3 regions of the Mesorhizobium sp. M0152 genome follow, and region 3 is predicted to be linked to each of the others. Evidence: predicted binding sites of a transcription regulator. Region 3 holds the regulator's gene; each other region holds the start of a gene.
What was found. The regulator PhoB, encoded in region 3, activates phosphate uptake and scavenging genes when phosphate is short. The targets are predictions, from matches to a motif close to TGTCATNNANCTGTCAT.
Positions count from the first base shown of each region.

Region 1: the regulator PhoB is predicted to act here: its motif matches at 4,999-5,015, upstream of NKJ26_RS17260 (PhoX family protein).
Region 2: the regulator PhoB is predicted to act here: its motif matches at 8,363-8,379, upstream of NKJ26_RS27110 (YdcH family protein).

Region 1 is NZ_JAMYTH010000016.1:895-11,332, forward strand. It holds gene NKJ26_RS17225 (hypothetical protein) at 1-405, shown strand, start outside; partial or broken gene NKJ26_RS17230 (SulP family inorganic anion transporter) at 491-667, opposite strand; gene NKJ26_RS17235 (phosphatase PAP2 family protein) at 839-1,543, opposite strand; gene NKJ26_RS17240 (hypothetical protein) at 1,557-1,898, opposite strand; gene NKJ26_RS17245 (sensor histidine kinase) at 2,067-3,458, shown strand; gene NKJ26_RS17250 (LuxR C-terminal-related transcriptional regulator) at 3,455-4,117, shown strand; gene NKJ26_RS17255 (hypothetical protein) at 4,232-4,726, opposite strand; gene NKJ26_RS17260 (PhoX family protein) at 5,083-7,086, shown strand; gene NKJ26_RS17265 (flavin-containing monooxygenase) at 7,243-8,427, opposite strand; gene NKJ26_RS17270 (phosphatidylglycerol lysyltransferase domain-containing protein) at 8,854-9,891, shown strand; gene NKJ26_RS17275 (ABC transporter permease) at 9,949-10,438, opposite strand, start outside.
Region 2 is NZ_JAMYTH010000037.1:30,333-40,770, forward strand. It holds gene NKJ26_RS27075 (biosynthetic peptidoglycan transglycosylase) at 1-337, opposite strand, end outside; gene NKJ26_RS27080 (polyprenyl synthetase family protein) at 416-1,333, shown strand; gene NKJ26_RS27085 (SDR family oxidoreductase) at 1,358-2,113, shown strand; gene NKJ26_RS27090 (response regulator) at 2,466-4,802, shown strand; gene NKJ26_RS27095 (Stf0 family sulfotransferase) at 4,809-5,561, opposite strand; gene NKJ26_RS27100 (transglycosylase SLT domain-containing protein) at 5,697-6,551, opposite strand; gene ispG (flavodoxin-dependent (E)-4-hydroxy-3-methylbut-2-enyl-diphosphate synthase) at 6,557-7,807, opposite strand; gene NKJ26_RS27110 (YdcH family protein) at 8,115-8,294, opposite strand; gene NKJ26_RS27115 (YdcH family protein) at 8,534-8,737, shown strand; gene NKJ26_RS27120 (IclR family transcriptional regulator) at 8,771-9,559, opposite strand; gene NKJ26_RS27125 (transporter substrate-binding protein) at 9,732-10,438, shown strand, end outside.
Region 3 is NZ_JAMYTH010000021.1:95,281-105,718, reverse strand. It holds gene pstA (phosphate ABC transporter permease PstA) at 1-1,140, shown strand, start outside; gene pstB (phosphate ABC transporter ATP-binding protein PstB) at 1,156-1,980, shown strand; gene phoU (phosphate signaling complex protein PhoU) at 2,018-2,725, shown strand; gene phoB (phosphate regulon transcriptional regulator PhoB) at 2,744-3,433, shown strand; gene NKJ26_RS20955 (ROK family protein) at 3,767-5,008, opposite strand; gene xylF (D-xylose ABC transporter substrate-binding protein) at 5,278-6,318, shown strand; gene NKJ26_RS20945 (sugar ABC transporter permease) at 6,464-7,819, shown strand; gene NKJ26_RS20940 (ATP-binding cassette domain-containing protein) at 7,846-8,646, shown strand; gene NKJ26_RS20935 (CHASE domain-containing protein) at 8,792-10,438, shown strand, end outside.

The sequences.
Region 1 (10,438 bases), on a different contig from region 3:
GCCTTTGCCCATAGACAGTCGCCACATCATGTCCCCGCGGACCAGCCGAGAGCGGAACACGCCAAACGGAGCACCGCACTGCGTAACTTTGCCGGAGGCCTGGCGGCATTCTTGCTGATAGCTTCTCCCCTGCATGCCGGCGAACTGTCCGCCATGACGGGGGAGAGCGTCGACCTTGGCCGCTTTCATGGGGTGATCTACTACACCAGCACGGATAGCGCCTATCAGGTTGTCACGACGATGGCGGACGGTGAGGCTGCGCCCGTGCGTTTCTCGGCCACTCTCGCCGATAATGAATCGGCCACTATATCCGTGCCAGGCAAATTGGGCGAAGCTGGGCAAAGCCTGGAAATCTCGCGCTCGGGCGACAAGGTTACCCTCACTAAGGGGCCGCTGTCCAACTAGCCATTCGGGCCTTGCAAAGCAATGGTCGGGGTGCGCCGCATCTCCGTTGGTGCGCACGTACCCCGGCCGGGCAAAATCCCGGTCGCTACTGTGTCTCCAGTTTTCCTTTCAGCTGCGCCCGCGCGTCGCGGATCGAGGCGGCGTAGGTCACCAACGGCCGTTTGACACCGTGATTGATCAGCATGCGGCGTATCTGCGGCGAGGCGCCTGATATGATGAAGCGGACGCCGGCGCGCTTCGCCTTGTGCGCCGCGCCCTCCATTTTTCTTGATACTCCCGAGCTTTGCGAGCTAAGTTGCTTTCATCTGGGGCGGGGGTAACGCGGTTGAACATTTTCAGGGCCTTGATGACATCGGCATGCTTGCTGTCGGTGGTTTTCCTGCTGGCGGGCTGCGGGATCAACAGATTGATCTGATGGGGAGCCCGAGGGCGGTCAGGCGCTGTCGCCGTCCACCACCTTGCGCCGCTGCAGGAACCGAGCCGCCAACCAGCACAGCATCGCCCAGGCGAAGCCGGCGCACCAGCCGGCCAGCACATCCGATGGCCAGTGAACGCCGAGATAGACGCGACTGACGCCGACCAGCACCGCCGTCAACACGGCGAGCGACAACACATAGATTTTCGTGGTCCGGCCGTGCAGGAAGCGAGCCGCGAGCGAGCCGAGCGTGAGATAGGTCACCGCCGACAGCATGGCGTGGCCGCTCGGGAAAGACAGCGAGGTCTCGGTGACCAGATGTGAAACGAGCTCGGGTCGCGGCCGGTCGACACCGACCTTCAGCAGGCTTGACAGCACCTGGCCGCCAGCCACCGCCACAAAGATGAGCAGCGCCGTTCCGGGCCTGCGGATCAGCAGCAGATAGATGATGGTCGCCGCCGTGATCAGCACCAGCACGCTGGCGCTGCCGAGGCTGGTGATGTCGCGCATCGCCCCTTCCAGCCATGGCGGGCCGATCGGGAGTCCGGGTTGGCCGGCCTGACGGAAGGCAAGCAGGATTTCGGTGTCGAAGGCATGCGGCGTGGCAGTCCGCGCCAGTTCCATCAACTCGACGAGGCCCCACAACCCGCCGGCTATGACCAGGCCGGCCAGCAACACCGGGAATTCGATGCGGTTGAGCAGAGCATTCGCGGCATTCTTCATTGCAGGTCGCCCGTTATAGCCGTCCTTGCAGATAGGGCCCGAGCGTGATCAGCGCCACTGCGGCGATTGCCAGCACGATGCCGGTGGCCTGCAGCGCATTGACGCGCTCGCCGAAGAACACGAGCGCCACGACATTGACCGACACGAGCTGGATAACCGCCGACAGGCTGAACGAAACCGACATGCCGAATTCACGGATCAGCCGCAGCATGATCAGATTGCCGAGCGAATAGAGCGCAAGCGTCAGCAGGATCTTGCCAAGGCTCGGCGCCAGACCCCATTGCTTGGCGGCAGTCGCGGCGAACAGGAAAATGATGGTTGAAAAGCCAAGCTGCAGCAATCCCGAAAAACTCAAGTCCCGTCCCCTCTCGAAGCGGCCCGCGCCGCGTGTGCCGCAGCCCTTGTTTCCGAAGCCTGCCGGAACGTCAAGCAACGTCGGGAGAATGAAGGTCTTGGCAACAGCAAGACTGAAGCCCAATGTACGGATATCGCCCAACTGTCGATCGAGGGCGGTCAGGGGTCCATGACACGCATTCTTCAGAACTTGGCGCGGCGCTGGAGCGAGCTTTCCCTTGCCCTGCAATTCGTGCTTGCCGGCGGATTTGGCCTCCTGGCGGTCATGCTGGTGGTGGGCGCCTGGGTGACCACGCAGATCCGCGACGGCGTCATCCGCAATTCGGCCGCCACGACGGCGCTCTACGTCGATAGCGTGATCGCGCCGCTGTTGCCCGACTTGCGCAAGAGCCAGGAGCTCAGCGATTCCGCCAAGCAGGCGCTCGACGAGACGCTCGGCCAAGGCGCGCTTGGCAAGCGCCTCGCATCGTTCAAGCTCTGGCGCCGCGACGGCACGATTCTGTATGCGAAAGAATCGGCCTTGATAGGACGCCGCTTCGATCCAAGCGATAATCTGCGGTCTGCTTTCCAAGGCAATGTCGTCGCCGAATTCAACACGTTCGACGCCGACGAAAACGAGGAAAGGGCTGCTGGCGTACCATTGCTGGAGATCTACAATCCGGTGCGCGAGCCCTGGTCGGGCGAGGTCGTGGCCGTAACCGAATTCTATGAAATCGCCGATGACTTCCAGGCGACCCTCGCTTCCGCCCTCCTGTCAAGCTGGCTGATCGTGGCTAGCGCGACCTTGGCGGCGCTTCTGCTTCTGTCGGGCATCGTCCTGCGCGGCAGCCGCACCATAGACGACCAGCGCAGGGCTTTGCGCCGCCAGGTTTCGGAGCTGCAGGGCCTGGTGACGCAGAACAGTGCCTTGCGGCAGCGCGTGCAGCGGGCGTCTCGTCGCGCCACCGCACTCAACGAGCGATATCTGCGCCGCATCGGTGCCGACCTCCATGACGGCCCGGCCCAACTCGTGGCCCTGGCGGCATTGCGCATGGACAGTCCGGTATTTTCCGGCGACGGCCAATGGAGCGAAAGCCGTTCGACCGAGGTCGCGATGATCCGCAAGACGCTGGAAGACGCGATGCGCGAGATACGCGGCATCTGCAACGGCCTCGTCCTGCCGCAGATCGAGACGGCGGCGGCGGCGGATATCCTGCGGTTGGCCGTCAACGAACACGAGCGCAGGACAGGAACGGCGGTGACGCTGACGCTGGCCGAACCCTTGCCCGAGCCCGGCGCCTCGGAGAAGATCAGCATCTACCGTTTCGTGCAGGAAGGGCTGAACAATGCGTATCGGCACGGCCGGGGCAAGGATCAGGCGGTGCGCGCCGGGATGAAAGGTGGCAGGCTTTTCGTCGAAGTATCGGACGGCGGACCAGGCTTCGACCCGGCACGGGCAGAAGGCCTGGGGCTCGCCGGCCTGAGAGAGCGGGTCGAAAGCATCGGCGGCCAGTTCGAAACCTTGACCGGGCCGCAAGGTACGCGATTGGTGATCAGGTTATCAGTCGAGGAGCAAGCATGATCGGACCCATTCGCATTGCAATAATCGACGATCATCCCCTTTTTCGCGAAGGCGTGACGCGCAGCCTGTCGGAGATCGGAGGCTTCGAAATGGCCGGCGAGGGCGCCACGGCGCAGGATGCAGAACGCATCGTCTCGACGGTGCGGCCAGACATACTGCTGCTCGACATCTCCATGCCGGGTGGCGGCCTGGCCGCGGTCGCGAACATCCTCGCCAGCCATCCCGCCCAGAAGATCGTCATGCTGACCGTTTCCGAGACCAATGCCGATGTTACCTGGGCTCTGAACGCAGGCGTGCGAGGCTATGTCCTCAAAGGCGTCGGATCACGTGCGCTGGCCGACATCCTGCGCAACGTGGCGGACGGAGAGAGCTATCTGTCGCCAATGCTGTCGGCACGGCTGCTTTCGGATCTCCAGTCCCAGCAGCCCGCCAACGGCATGGCGGACCGGCTGCGGCAACTCACCGAGCGGCAGACGGAAATCCTGCGGCTGGTGGCGGAGGGGCTCAGCAACAAGGAAGTCGCCTTGCGACTGGAGCTGCAGGAGAAGACCGTCAAGCATCACATGACCGGCGTGCTGTCGAAGCTCAAAGTGCGGAACCGAACCGAGGCGGCCCTGATGATGCGCGAGTCGCGCGACCGCGACAGGAACCCCTCGTAGCGCTTTTTGCCATCGCGATGCCGGAGATCGCGTAAACGCCAATTTGAACGAGGTCACCTCCGCCGGGGGCGGCGGAGGTGACGTGTGAAGCTGACCGTTGCCTGTTGGCCGGCTTCACAAGCTCTTGAGGCGGCTGACATCGGCCGGGGTGGCCCGGCGGTCGATGATCGTGCGACCGAGTGCATCTTCCATCCTGAAACGGCCGTTCTCGATCTTTTCCGTTATGCCGTCGGGATGACGGACCGTGATCTCGTTGCCTTGCACGTCGACGCGGTCGCGGGTCTTGGCGTCGACATGGCTCTTGCCATTGTTGTTCTGGCCCTTGCCGGCTCCCGAGCCGCCATTGGTTCCGGAATTGCCGCCGCTGTTGCCGCTATTTCCATTATTGCCACCGCTCCCACCACCGCCGCCGCCACCACTGCCACCGCCCCGACCACCAGCTGCTTGTGCGCTGGCGACGTGGATCCCCGCAGCGGAGCCGTGCAGGGCAATTTGATAGGGAGCGAGAGTCAGGACCAGCGCGGAGGCCGATCCGAGCGCCAGTCGCCGACAGCGGCCCATGATCGATCCGTGCATTTCTTGATCTCCGTCGATTGAGCCGGCGCCCACGGTCAACCTCGCAGTTGCAACGAACATCGCCGAAAGCAGTGGCGTCCGGAAGCGGCCTCCGACCGTTGCGGTTGTCTACCAGGACCTTTGCCAGCGCAAGGTTGGACCAAAGTCCTATGTCGCATACGCGCGAGCCCGCCTCGTGAGGAGATCGGAGCGATCCATCCAAGATCATCCCAGACAGGAAGAAAGGGACTTTTTGCCTGACCTGACCAGGGCCTGGACCCTACGGTGCGCGCTTGTGCAGGAATGCGGTTGAACGCGGCTCTCAATGTCACGAAAGTGTGACCAGGCGACTGTAAGGCGTCGAACAGGCAACAAGATCCAGCCACCCCAAAGCTAGAGGCAAGTCTCGCATGACCGAACATCGCACCCCCGACGCCCGATTCCGCACCAGCCTGCTCGAGGAAAACGACGGCCCGGCCATCAACCCGACCGACAACCGCACCATGGGCGAGATCATCGCCGCGCGGTTTTCTCGCCGGGGTTTCCTGAAGGGGTCGCTGGCGGTCTCGGCGATCGCCGCCACCGTCAGCCCGCTGGCGTTGGTCAGCGCCGGCAAAGCCCGCGCCGCGGAAGGCTCCGCCTTTTCTTTCGACGAGCTCGAAGCCGGCATCGATGACAAGCACCATGTGGCGCCGGGCTACGATGCCGATGTGTTGCTGCGCTGGGGCGATCCGCTGTTTGCCGATTCGCCGGAATTCGACCCGACCAAACAGTCGGCGCAGGCCCAGGCGAGACAGTTCGGCTACAACAATGATTATGTCGGCTACATCGAGATCGACGGCTCGGCCGAGCACGGCCTGCTGGTCGTCAACCATGAATACACCAACCCGCATCTGATGTTCCCGGGGATCGTCACGATCGTCGAGAAGGACGGCAAGAAGTCGGCCGAGGTCGCGCCGCTCAGCAAGGAGCAGGTCGATGTCGAGATGGCGGCCCATGGCGGCACCATCGTCGAGATCCGCAAGGTATCGGGCAAGTGGCAGGTGGTGCGCGACGGCAAGCTCAACCGGCGCATAACCTCCAACACCGAGATGGCCCTGTCAGGCCCGGTCGCCGGCCACGACCGCGTCAAGACCAATGCCGACCCGTCCGGCACCAAGGTTTTCGGCACCGTCAATAACTGCGCCGGCGGCGTCACGCCGTGGGGCACCTATGTGATGGCCGAGGAGAACATCCATGGCTACTTTTCCGGCGAACTGCCCGAAGGCCACAAGGAAGCCGCCAACTACAAGCGCCTCGGCATCCCTGAAGGCGCTTACGAATGGGGCGCGCATTACGACCGCTTCGACATTTCGAAAGAGCCGAACGAGCCCAATCGCTTCGGCTGGATCGTCGAGGTCGATGTCGACGATCCGACCTCGGTGCCGAGGAAGCGCACCGCCATGGGCCGCTTCAAGCATGAGGGCGCCGAATCGATCGTCGCCAGGGACGGCCGCGTCGTGTTCTATCTCGGCGACGACGAGCGCTTCGACTATGTCTACAAGTTCGTCACCGCGGGTAAGTTCGATCCCAATGACCGCGCGGCTAACAAGGACCTTCTCGACGACGGCACGCTGCATGTCGCCAAATTCGCCGAGGACGGTTCTGTCGAATGGCTGCCGATCGTTTTCGGCCAAGGCCCGCTGACGGCCGAGAACGGCTTTGCCAGCCAGGCCGACGTGCTGATCGAAACGCGCCGCGCCGCCGATTTGCTCGGCGCCACCAAGATGGACCGGCCCGAGGACATCCAGCCCAATGGCGTCAACGGCAAGGTCTATGTCATGCTGACCAACAATTCCAAGCGCAAGGCCGACCAGGTCGATGCCGCCAATCCGCGCGCTGGGAATGCTTTCGGGCACATCATCGAGATCGCCGAGGATGATGGCGATTTCGCCGCCACCAAGGGCAAGTGGGAAGTGCTGCTCAAATGCGGCGATCCTTCCGTCGCCGATGTCGGCGCCACCTTCTCGACCGCGACGACGGCGAATGGCTGGTTCGGCATGCCCGATAATTGCGCGGTCGATTCGGCCGGCCGCCTGTGGGTCGCCACCGACGGTCAGGGCCCGAAGGCCACAGGCCGCACCGATGGCCTGTGGGCCGTGGACACGGAGGGCGCCGCGCGAGCGACGTCAAAACTGTTCTTCCGGGTACCGATCGGCGCCGAAATGTGCGGACCTTTGTTTGCGCCCGACGACCAGACCGCCTTCGTCGCCGTCCAGCATCCGGGCGACGGCGGCGAGGACTGGGAGGCATTCGGCCGCCCGTCCTATTATGAGGACCTGTCAACCCGTTGGCCGGACTTCAAGCCCGACATGCCGGTGCGGCCGGCGGTAGTCGCCATCACCAAACAGGGGGGCGGCAAAATCGCGGTTTGATCCCGGTGCGATCCGAGGGAGCGGCATTGGTGAATCTGCCCACGGTTTGCGCCAGCGCTGAAGACACCCACCTGTCGACGCTGGCGCTGCCCCTCATTGTCCTGCCAGGCACTTCTGCCCGTGTTGTGACGGAAGAAAGCCGGGCATCGATTAGCGTCAAGCGCCAGACTGCTTAAGGCCGGAACCGGCAATCTCCCTGGCAATCGCCTTTGCCAAAATGCTGGCATTGGCGAAGCAGCCGCGGATGCTCGGCCGCATGCCGGTGAACCACAGACCGGGGAGTTTCGGGTCGGCTTGGCCGCCATTGAAGAGCGGGACGCCCTTGCCGTCGAGCACGCCGAGATGACCGACCATCTGCTCCAGCCCAGTGCGGTAGCCTGTCGCGGCAATGACAATGTCGGGATCGATCAGGCTGCCATTGGCCAGGATCACGCCGTCGCGGGTGAACTCCCGTATTGATGGCACCACGGTGATCTTGCCTGATTTGATGGCGCTGACGGCTCCCTCGTCGGCGGCGATCGCGGTATAGTCCGTGATCAGGCGGCTGGCGCCGCCCGTCGGCGCGGGCGGCATGCCGAATTTGGTCAGGTCGCCAAAAACGAGACGTTGTGTGATGGCGATCACCGCATCGGCGACACGCAAAGGCAAGCGCGCCATGAACGGCGAAAGCCGGTGCACGGCGACCTTGGCGATGCGCTTGGGGAGCAAAGCGGGGCCGTTGCGTGCCGAAAGCCAGAGGGCGGCCGTGTCGACGCCGGCCAGATGGTTGAGCGCGTCGAAGCCAGAATTGCCGGCGCCCACGACCAGTACTTTCTTACCCGCATAGTTCTTCATGTCACCGAAGTCCGCGGAATGGATGACCCGTCCGGCGAAAACCTTCATCCCTTCCCATTCGGGAATGAACGCCTGCTTGTCGCGCCCGGTGGCGATGACGACGTGTCGCGCCAAGCGCGGTTCCCCGCTGGTCGACAAGGCCCAGTGATCGCCCTTGAACGCGATTTCCTTGACCACGACGCCGAACTGCACCGGCAGACGGTTCGCTTCCCTGAAATCGTTCATGTGGCGGATGACGGCCGCTCTGTCCGGAAACGCGGGAGTGCCCGCGGGATAGGCAAGGCCGGGGAGTGCGGAGAGATCGCGGTGGGTGTTGAGGCGCAGTTGCTGATGCCGCCGATGCCAGGGCTCGGCCAGCCGGCTCTCCTTTTCCAGGATCGTCGCCGGCACTCCGGCCCGGATCAATGCCTGCGCCGCTGCCAGCCCGGCAGCACCCGCGCCGATGACGATCGCAGGCTCGATGCTTATCGGCAGGTCCACCTCCAGCCTGAGTGTCGTGTCAGCCATTCGCCCTTGAACCTTCATTCGACCTTCGCCCCGCAAGGTTCGCAGGACGCTGTAGAAACTCGCGCAGAACCCATACAGCAAATCGCTCCTGTTTTTCGAGAGCGGCGCCGGGTCGCGCTTGCGCTCCGGAGCATGCCCGCCGCCTAGCGCAAACACGGTGCTATGAAAATGTCGCCAAAACAATGGCATAGGGTGGGATGGCGGTTTTGTCCGAATACATGCAGCCCCTATATGGCATATCAGCGGCATCGGCGATAATCAGGTCGCGGCAATGTGATTGATTCGAGGTCTGGGGCTGGGGATCTCGTTACCGACGCAGGAAACCAGCAATCGGCGTTCGGCTTCCTGCGAGAAATCAAGGCGCGATGGCGTGTCTTGCGTGTCCACCGGCACGTCGCGCCATAGACGGCACGCGGAATCTCGACCATGCCCTCCTTGCGAGTCTATTTCGACAAAGTCCTCGAGGGTGCCTCGCCCAAGGTCGAGCGCCTGGCGCTGACGCATGTCGAACGCCTGGCGCTGGTGCGTCGCCATGGCGACTTCTCGCTCGCCTATTCCACCGCCGTGCAGGGCAAGCTCTCCTATTTCGGCGACGCGGACGGCTATATCGCCTTCGGCACCAAGATGAAGCATCATTTCGCGCTTGGCGACCCGGTGACGGCTCCGGCCCGTAGGCCCGACTATATCAGACGCTTTGTCGAGAGCGCCGGCGACCCGTGGTTCGTGCAGATCGGTGAGCAGACGGCACGCGTGCTGGCTGGGCTCGGCTACAAGATCAACCGGCTGGGCATCGACACCCGCCTCATCCTGCCCGAGCATGATTTTTCCGGCAAGCGCAACGAGACCGTGCGCTATTCCGAGCGCTGGCTGTCGAAGAAGGGGTTTTCGTTCGAAGAGGACAAGCGCACGATCTGCCTCGACGAGATCGCCCGGTTGTCCGAGAACTGGCGCGGCGACCGTATCGTCAAGCGCTGGGAGATGGGCTTTCTCAACCGTCCGTTCGCCGATCATCTCGGCACCGATATGCGCCGCTTCGTCCTGCACGGTCCGGACGGCGACCTGATCGCCCTGCTCGACTTCGACCCTCTGTTTGCCGACGGCAAGGTCATCGGCTACACCACCGCCTTCAAGCGCAAGCATATCGACGCCTCGCCGCATGCCGAGATCGGACTGACCAAATTCGCCGTCGATCGTTTTCGCGAGGAAGGCATCTCGGTGGTCACGCTCGGCCTGTCGCCGCTGGTCGACATCGGACCAAGCGGATTTGCCGAAAGCGACTTCTGGCGCAATACCTTCCAGCGCGCCTATGATTCGCCATGGGTGAACCGCCGCAGGTTCAACCTGCAGGGTCAGGCGGCGTTCAAGCGCCGCTTCCATAGCGTCGAGGAGCCGACCTATATCGCCTTCCGCAAGGGGACATATGTCGAGATGCTGGGGCTGCTGCGGTTGGTCAAGGCCGTTTAGGGGATCCGCCGGCGAGCAGGAAGGCAGCCGCGTAGCGCTTAGCGCTCGGCCGATCCGTCAGTTCCTTAGCCGGTAACCGGTCCTGAATATCCACGCCACGATCGTTATGCAGACAGCCAGGAACACGACAGTCATGCCGAGGCTGATGCCGACCGAGACATCGGACTTGCCGTAAAAGCTCCAGCGGAAACCGCTGATCAGATAGACGACCGGATTGAACAGCGTCACCGTGCGCCAGACGCCGGGCAGCATGTTGATCGAATAGAAGCTGCCGCCTAGGAAGGTCAGCGGCGTGATGATCAACAGCGGCACCAGCTGCAGCTGCTCGAAGCTCTTCGCCCAGATGCCTATGATGAAACCGAACAGGCTGAATGTCATCGCCGTCAAGACCAGGAAGGCGAGCATCCAGAACGGATGTTCGATGTGGAGCGGCACGAACAGCGAGGCGGTGGCCAGGATGATCAGGCCGAGGATGATCGACTTGGTCGCCGCACCGCCGACATAGGCGATGACGATCTCCAGATAGGAAACCGGCGCCGACAGAAGC
Region 2 (10,438 bases), on a different contig from region 3:
CGCCGAGATCGACGCCCCGGTGGAAGCAGAACTGCCCGTCTTCCGACATGATGACCGAGTTGGCCAGCACCGGGGCGACGTCGTCGATCGGGACCCAGCGCCGGTCGTAGCCGGAGAAAGTCGCCAGGTCCTTCAGCATCAGGGTCGAGACCGGATGCACGAAGAATGGCAGATACAGGAAGGTCAGCACTACCGGCACCAGCGCCAGCGCGGCGGCGACGACGATGCCGCACCGGACCCGGCGCTCGATACCGCGGCGGTTCACACGCCTCGATCTCGTCGCCATGTCCAGCTTTTCGGTTTCATGATCGACGATCGGTTCCGCCAAGCCGCCCAACCCGTGCCTCTCCTCGCTCCGGCATAATGGCGCTTGGCTTCTTGCGCAACGTCTGAGTGTCGGCTACCGCTCCCGACCATGACGAATGACGACGAAATGGCGTTCGAAATGGCGCTTGTTGCGCGGGCAGCCGCCGTGGAGACGCTGCTGCGGCGGTTGCTCGACGACCGCGCGCTTTCAGGTGAGATCGCCCGGCCCGACCGCCTGATGGCGGCGATGCGCCATGGCGTGCTGAACGGCGGCAAGCGTCTGCGCCCCTTCCTGGTCATGGAAAGTGCGGCACTTTTTTCCGCCGACGGCGAAGCGGCGCGGCGCGTTGCGGCCGCACTTGAATGCGTGCATTGCTATTCGCTGATCCACGACGACCTGCCCGCCATGGACGACGACGATCTTCGCCGCGGCCAGCCGACCGTGCACAGGGCCTTCGACGAGGCGACCGCTATCCTGGCCGGCGACGCCTTGCTGACCCTGGCCTTCGACATCATCGCCGATGAGGCGACCACGCTGCCAGCCGAACGGCGGGCAGCCTTGGTGCTGGCGCTCGCCCGCGCCGCCGGTGCCGGCGGTATGGTCGGGGGCCAGAAGCTCGACCTCGAGGCCGAACAGGCGCCGCCGGACGAGGCCGGCATCATCCGGCTGCAGGCAATGAAGACCGGCGCGCTGATCCGCTTCGCTTGCGAGGCGGGCGCGCTCATTGCCGGCGCCTCGTCCGAAGACCGCGAGAGGCTGGCCGAATTCGGCTCGGCGACCGGCCTCGCCTTCCAGCTTGCCGACGACCTGCTCGACCTGACGGCGGACGTCGAGCAGATGGGCAAGGCGACCGGCAAGGACGCCGCCGCCGGCAAGGCGACGCTGGTGGCGCTGCACGGTCCGGCCTGGGCGCGCAGCCAGTTGCACGGTCTCATCGATCAGGCGCACGCGCTGCTTGAACCCTATGGAGAACAGGCGGCGATGCTGAAGGCGGCGGCGAAATTCGTCGCAACCCGCAATAACTGACAGAGAGTCGGGAGATCAGGGTCGATGTCGTCCAATATGTTCGATCTCACCGGGCGCCGGGCACTGGTAACCGGCTCGTCGCAAGGCATTGGGTTCGCCCTGGCAAAAGGCTTGGCAGAAGCCGGTGCCAAGGTCGTCCTCAATGGCCGTGACGCGGCGAAGCTCGCCGCAGCGGCGGCACAGATCCCCGGCGCGGAAGCACTCGCCTTCGACGCGACCGATCATGATGCCGTCCGCTCCGAGATCGACGGTTTCGAGCTGTCGGGCGGGCGTATCGACATACTGGTCAACAATGCCGGGATGCAATTCCGCTCGCCCCTCGAGGACTTTCCCGCCGACGCGTTCGAGCGCCTGCTGCAGGCCAACGTCGCCAGCGTCTTCCATGTCGGCCAGGCGGTCGCCCGTCACATGATCGGGCGTGGCCGCGGCAAGATCATCAACATCGCCAGCGTGCAGACCGCACTCGCCCGCCCGGGCATCGCACCCTACACGGCTACCAAAGGCGCGGTTGGCAACCTGACCAAGGGCATGGCGGCCGACTGGGCCAAACACGGCCTGCAATGCAACGCGATCGCGCCAGGCTATTTCGACACGCCGCTCAACGCGGCACTTGTCGCCGACCCGGCATTCAGCGCCTGGCTCGAAAAGCGCACGCCGGCCGGCCGCTGGGGCAAGGTCGAAGAACTGGTCGGGGCCTGCGTCTTCCTGGCCTCCGATGCCTCGTCCTTCGTCAACGGCCATATCCTCTATGTCGACGGCGGCATCACGGCATCGATCTGATCGGGCACGTCGGACAACATCTCACAGGTTCGCCGAATTTTCCCGCTGCCGCCGTCATCCGGTGCGATCCTGGAACGCGCCGGTGTCCACGTCGCTGATGAAGCGAGCGACGACAGCCGCGCACTCGCGATGATGTGTTTCCAGCAGGAAAATCCGTATGATGGCGGCTACGGGCCTGTAGGCGTGTAATTGATGGAACGAGGTTTAGGTTCCGTGGCGGGCACACGCACGAAATGGAGTGCAGGATCACTTGACCGGCGGTCATTCCCGGCATGTCCGCGCGAACGAAATCTTAATGTAAATGAAGCGTAATCCCGACCATTAAAATAATGCGTATGTGTTGGGGTTGCGCATGCCGGAATATTCTTCCTTCATCCGGTCTGTCCGGGTTCGCTATCTTTCAGGATTGTTGATTTTCGCGCTGGCTTCCGCCGCCATCATGGGCGCGCTCGATCGGGTCAATTCCTTCCGCCACCAGATCGATGCCCTGAGCAGCAATCTTGTCGTCTTCGCCCGCGACCTGCGCAACGCAACCAGCTTCGCCGAGACAACCGGCACCGCCTGGCGAACCGAAACGCGCGATGCGCTGACCGCGTCGGCGCGCGGCCATTCCGAGCGCCTGACCGGCGAGATAGAGACACTTACGGCACAGCTCGCCGCGATACGCTCTCGCCTGTCGACCAGCACCATCAACGAGCTCGAATCCGCGTCCGTCAACGGTGACCTGTTCTGGTCGCCGCGCGACATGGTGCGTAACTTCAACCTGATGTCGGTGGCGCAGAAGGTCGACGAGTGGAGCTATCGCGAAATTCGCAATCAGAATGACCTGTTTACCCAACCGATGCTGGTTCGTGTCCGCACCGCGATGGACGGCGAGCGCCATTTGGCCGACGCTTCCAGTGACCGGCTCCTGCTCTGGGCGACCGGTCTGCTGTTCGCCGTCCTGGCCATCGTCGCCTTCTGGATCTTCCGGCCGATGGAAAAGGCCATCCGCCGCGCCTTCGCCCAATCGGCCGAATCCCTGTCCAAGGCAGAGGCCGCCGACCGCGCCAAATCGGAATTCCTGGCCAATATGAGCCACGAGATCCGCACGCCGATGAACGGCGTGCTTGGCATGGCCGAACTCCTGGCCAAGACCGAGCTGACCACGCGCCAGAAGACCTTCACCGACGTCATCGTCAAATCGGGCAACGCGCTGCTCACCATCATCAACGACATCCTCGATTTCTCCAAGATCAATGCCGGCCAGCTGACGCTCGACCCCGCTCCCTTCCGCCTTACCGAAGCGGTCGAGGATGTCGCCACCCTGGTATCGGCGCGGGTCGCCGAAAAGAACCTCGAACTGATCGTACGTGTCGACCCGCGCCTTCCCGCCCATGTCGTCGGCGACGCCGGACGGTTCCGGCAGATCGTCACCAACTTGGTCGGCAACGCGGTGAAGTTCACCGAGAAGGGCCATGTGCTGATCGATGTCGGCGGTGAAATCGTCAACGATGTCGTCCAGCTCAAGCTCCGCGTCGAGGACACCGGCATCGGCATTCCGGCCGAGAAGCTTCAGAACGTGTTCGAGAAATTCGCGCAGGTCGACGGCTCCTCGACCCGCCGCCACGAAGGCACCGGCCTTGGGCTTGCCATCGCCGCTCGCCTCGTCGACCTGATGGCTGGCAAGATCGGCGTCGAGAGCGAGATCGGCCGTGGCTCCGTCTTCTGGTTCGCGGTGCCGCTGCCCGCGCACCACGCCGACACACGCGACGCGGCCGTGCCGGTCGACGTCACCGGCGCGCGCGTGCTGGTCATCGATGACAATCCGGTCAACCGCGAGATCCTGCTCGAACAGCTCAGAGGCTGGAGCTTCGATTGCGCCGCCGCCGAAAGCGGCGCCATCGGGCTGGCCTTCCTCGATCGCGCCTGGCAGCTGGGTGCCGCCGTGGACTGCATCATCCTCGATTACCAGATGCCCGGCATGAACGGCGCCGATGTCGCCAGGGCGATTGCCGCCGACAGCCGCCTGTCCAGCATTCCGGTCGTTCTGCTGACCTCGGTCGACCAGGTCGATTTCGGCAAGATGATCATCGATTTCGGAATTGCCGCGCATCTGACCAAGCCGGCGCGCTCCGCGGTCCTGCTCGGCACCGTCATTTCGGTCGTCCAGAAGGCCCGTTCGCAGGTCGGCAAGGCGCAGTTCGTCCGCGAACCGGTCCGGCCGCCGCCGGCAGCGGCGCCCGCCTTCACCGTCATCCGCGGCCCGGCCATGCCGGTCGCCCCGGCGCCGGAATCGACGGCCACGCCGAACGGCCCGATCGACATCCTCATCGCCGAGGACAATGACGTCAACCAGCTGGTGTTCGGACAGATCCTCAACGGGTTGGGCTTGAGCTACCGCATCGCCGGCAACGGCCGCACCGCGGTCGAAATGTACCGGTCGCTGCGCCCCAGGCTGATCCTGATGGACGTCTCGATGCCCGAGATGAACGGCTACGAGGCGACCCGCGCCATAAGGGCCATGGAGGCCCCGGCGGGCGCCCACATACCGATCATCGGTGTCACCGCGCATGCCCTGAAGGGCGACCGCGACAAATGCATCGATGCCGGCATGGACGACTACCTGCCGAAGCCGGTTTCGCCGGACCGCCTCGGCGCCAAGATCGGCACCTGGCTCAGCGAGACAGTGGTGGCGAAGACGGCCTAGCCGGCGTCAGACGGCTGCATCCAACTGATAGCGGCGCATCCAGTCGAGGCTTGTCTCATCGGAGAGCTTTGCAACGCCCGGCCTTACATCCTCGGCATTCGGTGAATGGACGCCCAGGGCTTCGCAGATGTCGAGCAATGTCGCGGCTGGGTTGGTGGAAAGGCGCTCATAGCCGACCCGCAGCGGCGTTATGCCTTGCTCCGCGAACCAAATGTCCCAGGCAGCATCGTAGGTCCCGAGTTCCGCGACCTCTTTTTTGATCCGCTGGAAATCATATTCGGGTTCTTTCGCCGGTGCGACCCTTTCGATCTCGGTCCCGTCCGGAGCGACATGCCAGAGTCCGGTCTGCTCCGCCTTGATCAGGGAGACGGCTTGGGCGAGCTTGTCCCCACGCGAAAGATGTATGTAGACGATACGGCCAAATGCCTTTTCTAAACGCGCCTTGTCCGACGGAAGCCCGGGGAAAATCTGCTCGAGGATCGCCGAGAGCTCATCCAGATTTTCCCGCATCAGACGAAGCCCGAAGACACCTGTCCCACTCTTGCCAGCGGCGATCGCCGCGTTGAGATAGGCGACCTGGAATTCGAGCTCGCTCATCGTGCCGCGACTGGACAAGTTCCACTCTTCGGCCCACTCCGCGACGTCCTGCCGCCGATAGAACGAGTGGGGATCGCCGGCTGTCTTCGTAGATGCCAGAAGTTTGCACAGCAAAGTGCTCCCGGTTCTCGGCGTACCGCAGAGAATGTATCCATCGAACATGTTGCGGCCCTGTTGCTCACAAGTGGCAGGGGCTGTTGCCCGGGAGGGATGATGGCTGCCTATACCCGAAATTCCAAGCCGATGCGACGGGCACACGCCAGCTGCGGGCGCTTTCCTGTAAGCAAAACCGCCGGTCTACCGGTTGCGCACCACCACGCACGCTCCGCCGACGCTCTGCAATTTCTGGCAGATGACATTGGCCGCGGCGCGGTCGTCGACCCCGATCCTGACCGCATAGATGCCGCGCCGGCCGATTGGCGTGCGCACCCGGCTGACCACTGGATCATGCCCGCTGAGCAGTGCCGGAAAACGGCTCCGCACCCGCAGCCACTGGCTTATCGCGGCGCTGCGGCGGAAATTGCCGGCCACCTGGATGCCCCATCGCTTTACGTTGATCGAGGCCATGGCCACCGTCCGCGACATGATCACCGGCAGCTTTCGGCACGCGGCGGCAAAATCGGCCTTCGCGTCAAGCGGCTGGATCTTCCCGGCATAGGCCCGGTCGGTGAACTTGTCGACCGGTTCGCCCATGATGTCGAAGACATAGCTCTCTGTTTCCATCGGCAGAAAGCCACCCGAACCCAGCCAGCGCGACACCCGGTTTTCGCCCGCATTGTAGGCGGCGGCCGCCAGTCCCAGGTTGCCATAGCTGGTTTTCATCTCGGCGAGATACTTGGCCGAAGCCGGGATTGCCTGGTTGATGTCGAAGGAATTGCCGAGCCCCCGCATCTTGGCTGTGCCCGGCATGAACTGCGCGATGCCTTCGGCACCGACTGGACTGACGGCGTTGGGATCGAACCGGCTTTCCTTCCAGATCAGCCGGGCGAAGAAATCCCTGGACAGGCCGTTCTGGTCGGCATGGGCCTGGATCAGGTTGCAGACCTTGTCGATCAGCCTCTGCTTGGCGGATTGCGGCGGATCGGCCTGAACACCTGTCGAGCAGCCCAGGACGCAAAGCAGAACCAGCGTCACCCCGGGGAAACGCCGCATGGTGCCTACTCCGCCGCGGCCTTGCCGCGACCGAACCTTTGCTCGATATAGTCGGCGACCATCTTCTCGAAATCCGCCGCGATTGACGGCCCGCGCAGCGTCGCCGCCTTCTTGCCGTCGACGAAGACCGGCGCCGTCGGCGTCTCGCCGGTGCCGGGCAGCGAAATGCCGATATCGGCGTGTTTGGATTCGCCCGGGCCGTTGACGATGCAGCCCATCACCGCGACCTTGAGGTTCTCGACGCCGGGATATTTCTCGCGCCACACCGGCATGTTTTTCCTGAGGTCAGCCTGGATGTTCTGGGCCAGTTCCTGGAATACGGTCGAGGTCGTGCGGCCGCAGCCGGGGCAGGCGGCGACGATCGGCACGAACTGCCGGAAGCCCATGGTCTGCAGCAGTTCCTGCGACACCTGCACCTCCCGGGTGCGGTCGCCATTGGGCTCCGGCGTCAGCGAGATGCGGATGGTGTCGCCGATGCCTTGCTGGAGCAGGATGCCCATTGCGGCAGACGAGGCGACGATGCCTTTCGACCCCATGCCGGCCTCGGTGAGGCCGAGATGCAGCGCATGATTGGAGCGGCTGGCAAGCTCGGTGTAGACGGCGATCAAATCCTGCACGCCGCTGACCTTGGCCGACAGGATGATCTTTTCGCGGCCAAGGCCGATCTCTTCCGCCATCTCAGCCGACAGGATCGCCGACTGCACGATCGCCTCGCGCGTCACTTCCTGCGCCGTCAGCGGGAAGCCCTTGGCCTGATTGTCGTCCATCAGGCGGGTCAAGAGCTCCTGGTCGAGCGAGCCCCAGTTGACGCCGATGCGCACAGGCTTGTCATGCTTGATCGCCATCTCGACGATCGCCGCGAACTGCCGGTCCTTCTTGTCCTTGAAGCCGACATTGCCGGGATTGATACGGTACTTGGCCAGCGCCTCGGCGCAGGCCGGATGGTCGGCCAAAAGCTTGTGGCCGATATAGTGGAAGTCGCCGACCAGTGGCACGTTGATGCCTAATCGCGCCAACCTTTCATGAATGCGCGGCACCGCGGCGGCACTCTCGTCACGATCGACGGTGATGCGCACGATCTCGGAACCAGCGCGGTGCAGCGCCGCCACCTGGGCGACGGTCTGGTCGATATCGGCCGTATCGGTGTTGGTCATCGACTGCACGACAACGGGCGCGCCGCCGCCAACGACCACGCCGCCGACATCGACGCCAACCGACGTGCGGCGGGGGAAGGGAGATGAAAAATATCCGGTCATGCCGGCAGCCTTCTGTCTCTGGAGCGCCATGCGTCCGCTTGGACGCACGAAGTACGCTCCGGGCCGATGCGCTGAAGTCCGGCATGAGGTGGATGAGCAAAGATGGCTTGTCAATGGCGACAGGTCGCCACTGGCCGGAATCCGCCGCCAGAACAATCCATGATCTGGCGACGGCCAAAGGGCAATGGACCCGAATGGATGCCCGTTTCGGTTGCAGCTGGGCGCTGCAAATCAAAAAACACCACACCGGCAACAAGCGCTGCCGGCAGAGAAGCCGCGGATCGTAGACGGCTATGTCAGGAGGGTATCAATGCGTGGTGGGTTGCGCCCTCAGTTTTTCAATCTCGTCCTTGAGTGCCAGCTTGCGTCGCTTGAGATTCACGATTTCGAGGTCGTCCACCGACGGGTGGTTCATCGCGTCATCGATCTCGCGTTCGATGTCGCCGTGTTTCCGCTGCAACTCATCAAGATGGGATGCAAGAGACATGATTGGTTCTCCCTTTCATGGTTTCCTCGATGCAACCGTCAAGGCGCGTCCACCGCAAGTTCGCATCTGTGACGGCACGGTGACAGTGTGCCACCATCTGTCGGCGATGTCGAATGCTGCGTGGTAGCATTCCACGGCAATATGAAATGTGGTATGGCCTGCGCGCCGGTGGCAGAATTGCCGCCCCCGCCCAAATCAGGCCCACTATTTGGGCGTAGCAGACGTGCACACGGTAGAGAATGTCCGATCAGGAACAGGCCGATATTCGCCTCGAATTTTCCCGGCTGAAGCAGGAACACGCCGATTTCGATGCCGCGATCAATGCGATGATCGCCATGAACTGCGACCCGCTGCAGATTCAGCGCATGAAGAAGAAGAAGCTGGTGCTCAAGGACCGGCTGATGGCGCTGGAAGACAGGATCATCCCGGACATCATCGCGTAAGCGGCAACGCCCGGTCTCTTCGTCCCTTTTCGACTATCCGCCGATCGAAAGCCTGGACGCGCGTTCGCGCAGCAGGCCCAGGAGCTCGCCGGTTTTTTCGGTCGACGTATCGATGGGTACCACCAGGCACATTGTCGCCTCGACCTTGCCGGCAGCGGAGAACACGGGGGCGGCCAGGCATTTCGTGTAGGCGTCGACCAGCCCTGAGGTAACGCAATAGCCGGTCGATTTGGCCGTCGCGATGTCGGCGACGAAATCGTCGAACTCGATCCTGCGCCCATCAGGCAGCACGAGATCGTCGTCCGAGACCATGCCCTCGATATCAGCCCGTTCGAAGCCCGCAAGAAGCAGCCGCCCGGAAGCGGTCCAGGGCAGCGGGATCTGCAGGCCGGTGGCCGAGCTGATGCGGAATGGCCTGGTGCCAGGGCTAGCGTGGACGATCGTGTAGCGTCCGCTCTGCAGCATGCACAATTCGGAGGTTTCGCCGGTCTCGCGCGACAGATTGTCGACCTCCTGGCGCCCGCGCCTCAACAGGTCGTTGCCGCGCACATAATCCATTCCGTAGAGATAGAGCTTCTTGCCGAAATAGACGCGGTTGCCGTCGCCGGTCATTTCCAACAGGCCGGCGTCGACCAGCGAGCGCACAAGCGTATAGGTCGTCGAGCGGGGCGCGTTCACTCCCTTGGCAAGGTCGCCGATACCGGTCGCGCGCTGCGTCGCATGAAGGAACTCAAGAATCTCGAGCACCCGGTTGAGGCCCTTTTCACGAGAGCCTGGCGTCTTCTCGCCAGCTGAAATTACCAAGGCGCTGCCATCTTGCATTGTTGATTCCTGATGTTAGTATCTGTCTTGTACAGGATACATACGTCTCTTGTAAGAGACAATTTTGATCAAACACTGACGCGTGTATCTCTCGTTCAAAGGGGAACAACAACACGAAAGGAAGGTCGCCGTGAACGACACATCCGGAAGACGTGATTTTCTGAAAATGGGAATGGCCGGACTGGCCACGGCTGGCGTGCTGGCAACGGTCGACGCCCAAAAGGCGGCCGCCCAGGCGGCATCCGATAGCCTGCTGCGCACCGTGCTCGATCGCGGCAAGCTGATCGTCGGCACCGGCAGCACCAACGCGCCCTGGCACTTCGAGAACGATGCCGGCGAACTGGTCGGCATGGACATCACCATGGGCCGTATCCTTGCCAAGGGCCTTTTCGACGATCCGACCAAGGTCGAGTTCGTCATGCAGGATCCGGCGCAGCGCATTCCGAACGTGACCACCAACAAGGTCGATATCACCATCCAGTTCATGACCATGACGGCGCAGCGCTCGCAACTGATCAACTTCTCCAGGCCTTACTATGTCGAAGGCGTTGCCTTGCTGACGCTTCCCACCGCCGAGAACAAGACCTTCGACAAATTGCTTGCCGCCGGTTCGGCGACGCGCATCTCCATCCTGCAGAACGTCGATGCCGAAAACTCGGTGCATTTCGCCCTGCCGCAGGCGCAGGTGATGCAAATCGACACCCAGGCCAATGTGCTGCAGGCGCTGGAATCCAAGCGCGCCGACGCCGCCGCGGTCGATCTCTCGACTGTGCGCTGGCTCGCCTCGCGCAATCCGGACAAATACTTCGATGCCGGCAAGAGCTGGTATTCGATGCTTTATGGCGCGGCACTGCGGCAAGGCGATCTCGACTGGCTGAC
Region 3 (10,438 bases):
ACCGCCTTCTGGCAGACGACGGTGACGCTGCCGATCAGCTTCGACGAGAAGGTGATCGATCCCTCCAATAAGCGCGCCACCGATTCGAGCGTGCTGATCAAGGCAAACTATCCCAAGCTTGCGGACAACGCGCTGATCGCCAAGCTCGGCATCGATCCCGCCAACAAGCCGATGGTCATGAAGCTCAAGGGGTTCCTGTCGGAGGGTGCCCGCGTCCAGCTGCGCGACATCGTCGCCGCCGACCCGTCGGTCATCGGCACGACGCGGAACGTCGATATCCTCGCCGCCGCCAATCTCGACTCCGCCTTCAAAGGCCAGATCGATCTCGGTGTCGACGAAGCGCGCCGCAAGGTGTCGGACCAGCAGATTGCGTGGATGAACAAGCTCAAGGCCGAGGGCTTGATGGCCGAGCATTTCAACACCGGTTTGTTCTCCTATGGCGCCTCCAGCCGCCCGGAAACCTCGGGCATGGGCGTGGCGATCATAGGCTCGTTCTACATGATGGTGATCGTGCTGCTCTTGGCGCTGCCGATCGGCGTCGCGGCTTCGATCTATCTTGAGGAATTCGCCAAAAAGAACCGTCTCACCGACCTGATCGAAGTCAACATCAACAATCTGGCGGCGGTGCCGTCGATCGTCTTCGGCCTGCTTGGACTCGCTGTGTTCATCAATTTCCTCGGCATGCCGCGCTCGGCCGCTTTCGTCGGCGGCCTGGTGTTGACGCTGATGACGCTGCCGACGATCATCATAGCCACGCGGGCCGCTTTGGCCGCCGTGCCGCCATCGATCCGCTCGGCGGCGCTCGGCCTTGGCGCGTCCAAGATGCAGATGGTGTTTCAGCACATCCTGCCGCTTGCCGCCCCCGGCATCCTCACCGGCACCATCATCGGCCTGGCGCGGGCGCTCGGCGAAACCGCGCCGCTGCTGCTGATCGGCATGGTCGCCTTCGTCGCCGACTATCCGAAGACGCCTTTCGATCCGGCCACGGCGCTGCCGGTGCAGATCTACATGTGGGCCAACGAGGCAGAGCGCGCCTTCGTCGAGCGCATGTCGGGTGCCATCATCATCCTGCTCGTCTTCCTCATGGCCATGAACATCACAGCGATCGTGCTGCGGCGCCGCTTCGAACGGCGCTGGTAAAAGAAGGCATCTGGTATGAACATCATGACCGAACAGTCCCTCGAAAACGCAGTGGGCGACAAGATGAGCGCCAAGTCGAACGAAGTGATCAAGATGCGCGGCGACAAGGTCGGCGTGTTCTACGGCGAGAAGCAGGCGCTGTTCGACGTCAATCTCGACGTCCGCCAGAACCAGGTGACGGCGCTGATCGGCCCCTCCGGCTGCGGCAAATCCACCTTCCTGCGTTGCCTCAACCGCATGAACGACACCATAGACTCGGCGCGGGTAACCGGCAGGATCACGTTGGACGACGAGGACATCTACGACAAAAACATCGACGTCGTCGAACTCAGAGCTCGCGTCGGCATGGTGTTCCAGAAGCCCAATCCGTTCCCGAAGTCGATATACGAGAACGTCGCTTACGGTCCACGCATCCACGGCTTGGCCAAGGGCAAGGCCGACATGGACCAGATTGTCGAATCGAGCCTGAAAAAGGCGGCGATCTGGAACGAGGTGAAGGATCGCCTGCAAGAGCCGGGCACCGGTCTTTCCGGCGGCCAGCAACAGCGCCTGTGCATTGCGCGCGCCATCGCGGTTTCGCCAGAGGTGATCCTTATGGACGAGCCCTGCTCGGCGCTTGACCCGATCGCCACCGCGCGCGTCGAGGAACTTATCGACGAATTGCGCCAGAACTACACGATCGTCATCGTCACCCACTCGATGCAGCAGGCAGCGCGTGTGTCGCAGCGCACGGCGATGTTCCATCTCGGCTATCTGGTCGAGGAGGGCGCTACCGACAAGATGTTCACCACTCCCGACGACAAGCGCACCCAGGACTATATCACCGGCCGGTTCGGTTGAGCAGTCCGGGCGAATTTACAGACACGAGGACAAGGTCATGGCCGAACACACAGTCGCAGCCTTCGACGAGGATCTAGGGCAGATCAGCAGGCTGATCAGCGACATGGGCGACCTCGCCAGTTCGATGGTCGGCGGCGCCACCAAAGCGCTGCTGAACACCGACAACGCTCTCGCGCAACGCGTCGTCTCCGATGACGCGATCATGGATGCGCGCCAGCGCGAGCTCGACGACCGCGCCATCACGCTGATCGCCAAGCGTCAACCGATGGCCGACGATCTGCGTCACGTCGTCGGCTCGATCCGCATGGCCGGCGACCTCGAACGCATCGGCGATCTTGCCAAGAACATCGCCAAGCGCGTCGGCACGGTCGGCCTCACCGCCACGCCGCGTGACCTGTCGCATTCCATCGATGCGATGGCGCAGCTGGTGCTGATCCAGGTGCAGGGCGTGATCGAGGAATATGCGGCGCGCGATGCCGCCGCGCTGACGACGCTGCGGGCCAACGACGAGCGCATCGACGTCAAATACACCTCGGTGTTCCGCGAACTGCTGACCTACATGATGGAAGATCCGCGCAACATCACCGCTTGCACGCATCTGTTGTTCTGCGCCAAGAATCTGGAACGCATCGGCGACCACGTGACCAACATCGCCGAAAATGCCTATTATGTCCTGACCGGTACGCAACTGCCCGCCAATCGTCCGAAGCAGGACGAAACGGCGATGTCGGCGCCGGCGGCCTGACGGCGGGGTGACCGGGCGATGATCGCGCCACGCATCATGGTGGTGGAGGACGAGGAGCCGTTAGGCGTGCTGCTCCGCTACAATCTGGAATCCGAGGGTTACCAGGTCGAGGTGGTGACGCGCGGCGACGAAGCCGAGATCCGGCTGCAGGAAAACGTGCCGGACCTTCTGGTGCTCGACTGGATGGTGCCGGCGGTTTCCGGCATCGAACTCTGCCGGCGCCTGCGAATGCGCGCCGAGACCGAGCGATTGCCGATCATCATGCTGACGGCGCGCGGCGAGGAAAGCGACCGCGTGCGCGGCCTTTCCACCGGGGCCGACGACTATCTGGTCAAGCCGTTCTCGACGCCGGAATTCATGGCCCGGGTCAAGGCGCTGCTGCGCCGCGCCAAGCCGGAAGTGCTGTCCAGCGTGCTCAAGGTCGGCGACATCGTGCTCGACCGCGAATCGCACCGGGTCTATCGCAAGAAAAGCGAGATCCGGCTCGGGCCGACCGAATTCCGCCTGCTCGAATTCATGATGCGCCATCCCGGCCGCGTGTTCTCGCGCAGCCAGCTGCTCGACAATGTCTGGGGCGAGACGATCTACATCGACGAGCGCACGGTGGACGTGCATGTCGGCCGGCTGCGCAAGGCGGTCAACAATGGCCGCATGCCCGATGTCATCCGCACCATTCGCGGCGCCGGCTACGCGATCAGGGAAGATTAGGTCTTTGGCGCGGAAGTTCCGTCAGATTGGGCTTCCGAAGGCGGGTCTCGGAGGTTTTGCGACTAGCCGAAAACGGCAGTCACTTCGTCATCCACGGGCGTAGCAAGGAGCGTAGCGACGCAGCGCAGACCCGAGGATCCTGTGCCGCGACTTCGGAGTGCTGCCACGATGCAGAATTCTGCTCCCCTGCACTCCACGACTACGGTCGCGGCAGGATCCCAGGGTCTCCGCGACGGAGCTTCGCTCCTGCTGCGCCCTGGGATGACGACATTGGGACGACTTCGGCAATATCCAAAATCGACGATGGTCTGCGGCATCGACGGCGGACGCCACTCAGGCTACGTTCTTTCCAGTGCCAGCTCTCGCCTGCACGCCAGGCGCGAAAATCTCCTGGTCGACGAAGGTCAGCGCGCGCATGGCGCAACCTTCCCTGATCAGCGGCAGTTCGTTGGGCTCGGTGTCGAAGGAAATCGATTCCGAGTGCTGGCCGCCGGCGGTCTGGGCGATGGCCTCGCGCAAGGCCGGCTCGATCAGGTCGAAAGCGGCGGCGCTGACGCCGACCATGGCGACAGGCGCCGGGTCGATCAGCGCGAACAGGCTGCCGAGGCCATAGCCGAGCGCCTCGCCGGCCTTGCGATAGGCCTCGCGCTCCGGTCCGTCTTTTTCGCGCGCCGAGGCCGCCAGCGTACGCATGTCGGCGTCGCTGACGTCGACCGGCTCGGTGTCCTCGCCAAGCTGCCTCGCATTGCGCCAGATCGCATAATTGCCGGCATAGGCCTCGACGCAGCCGCGCCGTCCGCAGCGGCAGAGCGCGCCGCCTGGCCGATGGATCATGTGGCCGAACTCGCCGCCCGAGGAATGGGTGCCGGTGAACAGTTCGCCTTTCAGCACCAGGCCCATGCCGATGCCGTGGGAAAGCAGGATGGCGATGAAGTCGTCGCGATAGCGCTGGGGATCGCGCCAGCGCAGCGCCACCGCCATCATGTTGCAGTCATTCTCCGTGGTGGCGGGAATGCCGAACTCGGCCTCGAGTATGTCGGCGAAGGCGATATCGGTCTGCGGCGTGATCGGCGACCACAGCATGGACCGCGCATCGGTGTCGGTGATGCCCTGGATCGCCAGCGCGATGCGGGCGACGCGCCGGACGTCGAGGTCGGGGTCCTCGATCCGGCGCCGCACGATGGCGACGCATTCGCCGATCAGCGCCTCGCGCGCCATGGTCAGCGTGTCCAGCCGGCGCTGCTCCTCGGCGATCACCTGGCCGGCATAGTCGATGACGGCGACGGACAGGAAGTTCAGCGACAGCACCACGGTCATCACCGCCGCCGCCTCCGGGTTGAGGCCGAGGCCGACCTGTGGGCGCCCGCGTTTCAGCGAGCCCGTCTCGCTCGGCTTGCCCTCGGTCAGGATGCCTTCGCCGATGAGGTCGGAGGAAATCGCCGATATGGTCGAGTGGCTGAGGCCGGTGGTCGCGGCGATCTCGGTGCGCGAGGGTTGGCTGGCACGGCGTACGGCCGCGATCACCATCGCCCGGTTGCGCCGACGCAAATCGTCGTGACGGATTCCGACCGACATGCTTCTCTCATATCCTCCCTGTCGCCGTGGTTCTTCCTGTCCCTCGAACGCTGCCGGCAACGTGGGCAAATACTGGCAGAAGCATGCGGTGCTGTCATTATTTATTCGGGGCTCGAAAAAAATTCGAGAGGACATCAAAATCCATCAGAATCGATGTTGACAGCGTTCCGGGGATGGACCAGTGTTTTTTCGAGGCTCGAAAAAATAGAGCCTCTGTGCCGGCCTTCGGGCCAGTTTGGTCGCGCCTTACGCGGCGCAGGGAGGATAACATGAGAAGATTCACAGCTGCCATCCTGGCGGGTGTCGCCATGTCGCTGACGCTTGCGTCGGTCGCCCAGGCGAAGGACAAGGTCATCGGCGTTTCGTGGTCCAACTTCCAGGAAGAGCGCTGGAAGACCGACGAAGCCGCCATGAAAACGGCGATCGAGGCAGCCGGCGACAAGTACATCTCCGCCGACGCGCAGTCCAATCCCGGCAAGCAGCTCACCGATGTCGAGAGCTTGATCTCGCAGGGCTCCAACTCGCTGATCATCCTGGCGCAGGATGCTTCGGCCATTGGCCCGGCGGTGCAGAAGGCGCTGGACGAAGGCATTCCGGTCGTCGGCTATGACCGGTTGATCGAGAACAAGGACGTCTTCTACCTGACCTTCGACAACAAGGAAGTCGGCCGCATGCAGGCCCGCGAAGTGTTCAAGGCCAAGCCGGAAGGCAACTATGTCTTCATCAAGGGCTCGGGTTCCGATCCGAATGCCGATTTCCTGTTCTCGGGCTCGATGGAAGTGCTCAAGGAGGCTATCGACAGCGGCAAGATCAAGAATGTCGGCGAGGCTTACACGGACGGCTGGCTGCCTGCCAACGCCCAGAAGAACATGGAACAGTTCCTGACCGCCAACGACAACAAGGTCGACGCCGTGGTCGCGGCCAATGACGGCACCGCCGGCGGCGTCGTCGCGGCGCTGACGGCGCAAGGTCTTGCCGGCACCGTGCCGGTCTCGGGCCAGGACGGCGACCACGCCGCGCTGAACCGCATCGCGCTCGGCACGCAGACCGTGTCGGTGTGGAAAGATGCTCGCGAGCTCGGCAAGACCGCCGCCGAGATCGCCTCGCAGCTGGCCGACGGCAAGAAGACGGCCGAGATCGCCGGCGCCAAGGACTTCACGACCCCGGGCGGCAACACCGTCAAGTCGCTGTTCCTGACCCCGGTTGCCATCACCAAGGATAATCTCAACCTCGTCATCGACGCAGGCTGGATCAAGAAGGACGAGGTCTGCGCGGGTGTCGCCGCCGGCAGCGTCGCGGCCTGCAACTAAAGGGCTGGCCTCTTCCTGCATTCTCAACGCCGCGGCCCCAAGCCGCGGCGTTTTCTCAAAAAGATTTGTTTTTCCGCATCAGGCGGATAGCTTCTAGGCTGGGTTTCGGTATCCGCGTCAGACGGCCAGCCGGTGCGAGGAAATCATGACCGACATCACGTCCACTACCCCGCAGGGCGACACCGCGCGCGCGTCGGAACTCGGCGCGGTCGCCCGGTTCCTGAAGGCGACCGAGATCGATACCCGCATGCTCGGCATGATCGGCGCGCTGCTGGTCATCTGGATCGGGCTGCACGTCATTTCCAGCCTGCGCCTCGGCGTCAATCCGTTCGATTTCGACAGTCGTACCTTTCTCACGCCGCGCAATCTGTGGAACCTGTCGGTGCAGACATCCGCGGTCGCCATCATGGCCTGCGGCATGGTGCTGGTGATCGTCATGCGCAATATCGACCTGTCCGTCGGCTCCGCCGAGGGCTTGATCGGCATGGTGATGGGCTTTGCGCAAGTGCATTTCCTGGTGCGGTTTGTCGGGCTCGAACTCGGCAATCCGTGGATCTGGGTTCTGGCGCTGGTCATCGGCCTGGCGCTCGGCTTGCTGATCGGCGCTTTTCAAGGTTTCATCATCGCCTATCTCGAAGTGCCGGCCTTCATCGTGACGCTTGGCGGCTTGCTGGTCTGGCGCGGTGCCGCCTGGTGGATCACCAGCGGCCAGACCGTGGCGCCGCTCAATGCCACCTTCCAGTTGATGGGCGGTGGACCGGCGGGATCGATCGGCGCGACATGGAGCTGGGTCGTCGGGATCGTCGCTTGCCTTGGCGTGGTGTTTGCGCTGTTCAATGGACGGGTGCAGCGCAAGCGGTTTCGTTTTCCGCTGCGTCCGATCTGGGCCGAGACGCTGCTCGGCGCGGTCACCTGCGCCGTCATCATGGGAGCCGTGTGGCTGGCCAACTCCTATCCCTGGCCTGTCGGCATCGTGAACCGATACGCGGCCGCCAACAACATCACCGTGCCCGAGGGCGGCCTGTTCATTGCCCATGGCATCGCCATACCGGTGCTGATGGCGATCGCCGTCGGGCTGGTCATGACCTTCATCACCAAACGCACCCGTTTCGGCCGCTATGTCTTTGCCATCGGCGGCAACCCGGAAGCCGCCAATCTCGCCGGCATCAACACGCGCTGGATCACCATGAAGGTGTTCATGATCATGGGGGTGTTGGCCACGATCGCCGCCGCGATCTCGTCGGCCCGGCAGAATTCGGCCACAAATGCGCTCGGGACGCTCGACGAACTGCTGGTCATCGCGGCCGCCGTCATCGGCGGCACGTCGCTTGCCGGCGGCTCGGGAACGATCATCGGGGCCATGCTCGGCGCGCTGCTGATGCAATCGCTGCAATCGGGCATGGTGCTGCTCGGCGTCGACTCGCCGCTGCAGAGCATCGTCGTCGGCGCCGTGCTGGTCATCGCCGTCTGGCTCGATACCGTCTATCGAAAGCGCGTCTGAGCAAGATCCAAAAAGTGAACACCGCCATGACTGACAACACTGCTCCTGCTGCCTCCGCGCTGATCGACATGCGCAACATCTCGATCGCGTTCGGCGGCATTCGCGCGGTCGACGACGCCTCGATCGATCTGTTTCCCGGCGAGGTCGTGGCGCTGCTCGGCCACAACGGCGCCGGCAAGTCGACCCTGATCAAGATCCTGTCCGGCGCCTACAAGCGCGACGCAGGGCAGATCTTCGTCAATGGCGAAGAAGCAACGATCTCCAACCCGCGCGATGCCAAGAAACAAGGCATCGAGACGATCTACCAAACGCTGGCGTTGGCGGACAATGTCGATGCCGCAGCCAACCTGTTTCTCGGCCGCGAGCTGATGACCGCCTGGGGCACGCTCGACGACGTTGCGATGGAGGCCGAGGCGCGCAAGGTGATGGGCCGGCTCAATCCCCGCTTCCAGCGCTTCAAGGAGCCGGTGATCAAACTGTCGGGTGGGCAGCGGCAGTCGGTGGCGATCGCACGCGCGATCCTGTTCAACGCCCGCATCCTGATCATGGACGAGCCGACGGCGGCTCTCGGTCCGCAGGAAACGGCGCAGGTCGGCGAACTGGTCAGACAGCTCAAGTCCGACGGCATCGGCATCTTCCTGATCAGCCACGATATCCACGATGTGTTCGAACTGGCCGACCGCGTCTGCGTGATGAAAAACGGCCAGGTCGTCGGCACGGCGCGCACCACCGATGTGACCCAGGACGAGGTACTCGGCATGATCATCCTGGGCAAATGTCCTCCCGGTGCCATTCCCGGTCCGGGCGCGTTGAAGATCGCCGCCTGAGCCTGTTGGCGGCCGGCGAAGGCGATCAGACATGCCCGGTTGCCGGGCATGTGATGTACCAGCTGGCACCATGGCTTGGCCGTGCCATTGTCTTGGCCCCGCGAGTTGCCCATAAAGGTCCGATGCTCAAGGGCTACACGATCCGTTGAAGAAATTTTTTCCAATCGTCGCGTTCATCGCCGTTGCGCTGATCAGCATGACCATGGCGGGGTTCGCCTATTTCGCGACGCAGGAAGCCGCCCGCATCAAGTTCGAGGCGACGGCCGACGACGCGCTCAACCGGATCGAGAGCCGTATCGACCTGCATCTGTCGCTGCTGCGGTCGACACAGGCGCTGTTCGACGCCCGCAACGGCGACATCTCCCAGAACGAGTTCAACGCATTCTTCAGCGCGCTGAATGTCGACAATAATTTCGCCGGCCTGCGCGGCATCGGGTTCCTGCGGCTCGTCAAGACGGGCGACGAGGCGGCGGTCGAACGCGACATCCTCCGCGACCAGGGCGCCAGCCGTCCGGTCTATCCGGATACGACGCAGCCCTGGCGCACGCCGATCGTGCTTTTCGAACCGCTGGATCCGTCCAACCAGGCCGGCATCGGCTACGATATGTTCAGTGAACCGGTGCGGCGCGAGGCGATCGAAAAGGCGATGTCCGATGACCAGCAGCACGCGAGCGGGCTGGTGCAGCTCGGCCAGGGCACCGGCGCGGCGCAGACCTTCACCGGCTTCTTCGTGTTCGTGCGGCTCAATGTCGAAACCGCGCCGGAGGTCATCAATGCATCGCGATCCTCGACCGCGGGCTTTCTTTATGCAGCCTTTCGGGCTCGGGATCTGTTCCAGATCGCTCTCAGCCGCGCGCCGCTGCTGCCGGTCAACACCGAAATCTATGACGGCGCGATCAATGGCGATAACCTGCTGTTCCGGTCGGAGACGCCGCCGGCTTCGTCCTTCGGAAACCAGCTGCTGGTCACCCGCAAGATCACGGTGGCCGGCCGCCCGTGGAACGTGCTGTTCAGGCCGACCAGTGCCTTTTCGCAGCCGTCGTCGCGCGCCATTCCGGTGATGCTCGGGCTGTTCGGCCTGCTTCTGGCGGGCGCCATCGCACTGGTGGCGCGCTATCAGGAGCGGGCCTACGAAGCAGTGTCGGCTTTGCACGAGACGACGGAAAAGAGCTTGCTCGAAAAGGATCTGATGCTGCAGGAAATGAAACATCGCATCAAGAATTCGATCACGCGGGTGCTGGCGATCGCGCGACAGACCGCTTCGCGAGCCACTGATTTCGAGGAGTTTTCTTCGTCTTTCTCGGCCAGGCTGCAGGCAATGGCGGCCTCCCAGGACATGCTGACGCGCTCGCGCTGGCAGAAGGCCGACCTCGCCGATCTGTTGCGCATCGAGCTTGGCCAGGTGTTCGGCAAGGAATTGCCGGACGGGCTCTTGTCGGGCCCCGAAGTGCTGCTCGACGAGACCACGACGCAGGCGCTGGGCCTTACCTTCCACGAATTGGCGACCAATGCGCTCAAATACGGGGAAGCCGGAAATTCCGCCAATTCGCTCAAGAATGCCAATTCGCTTGGAGGTGATGGCGCGCTGAAGGTCGATTGGTCGCTCGAAGGGCGAGGCCGCGACCGCATCCTGGTGCTGAACTGGCGGGAGAGCGGAAACACGACGATCGAGGCGCCCGCGCAGACCGGATTTGGCACGAAACTGATCGACCTCAACGTCACGCGCGAGCTGCGCGGCACGATCAAGCGCGATTTTCAGGCCGAAGGCCTGAAGGTGGAAATCAGAATTCCA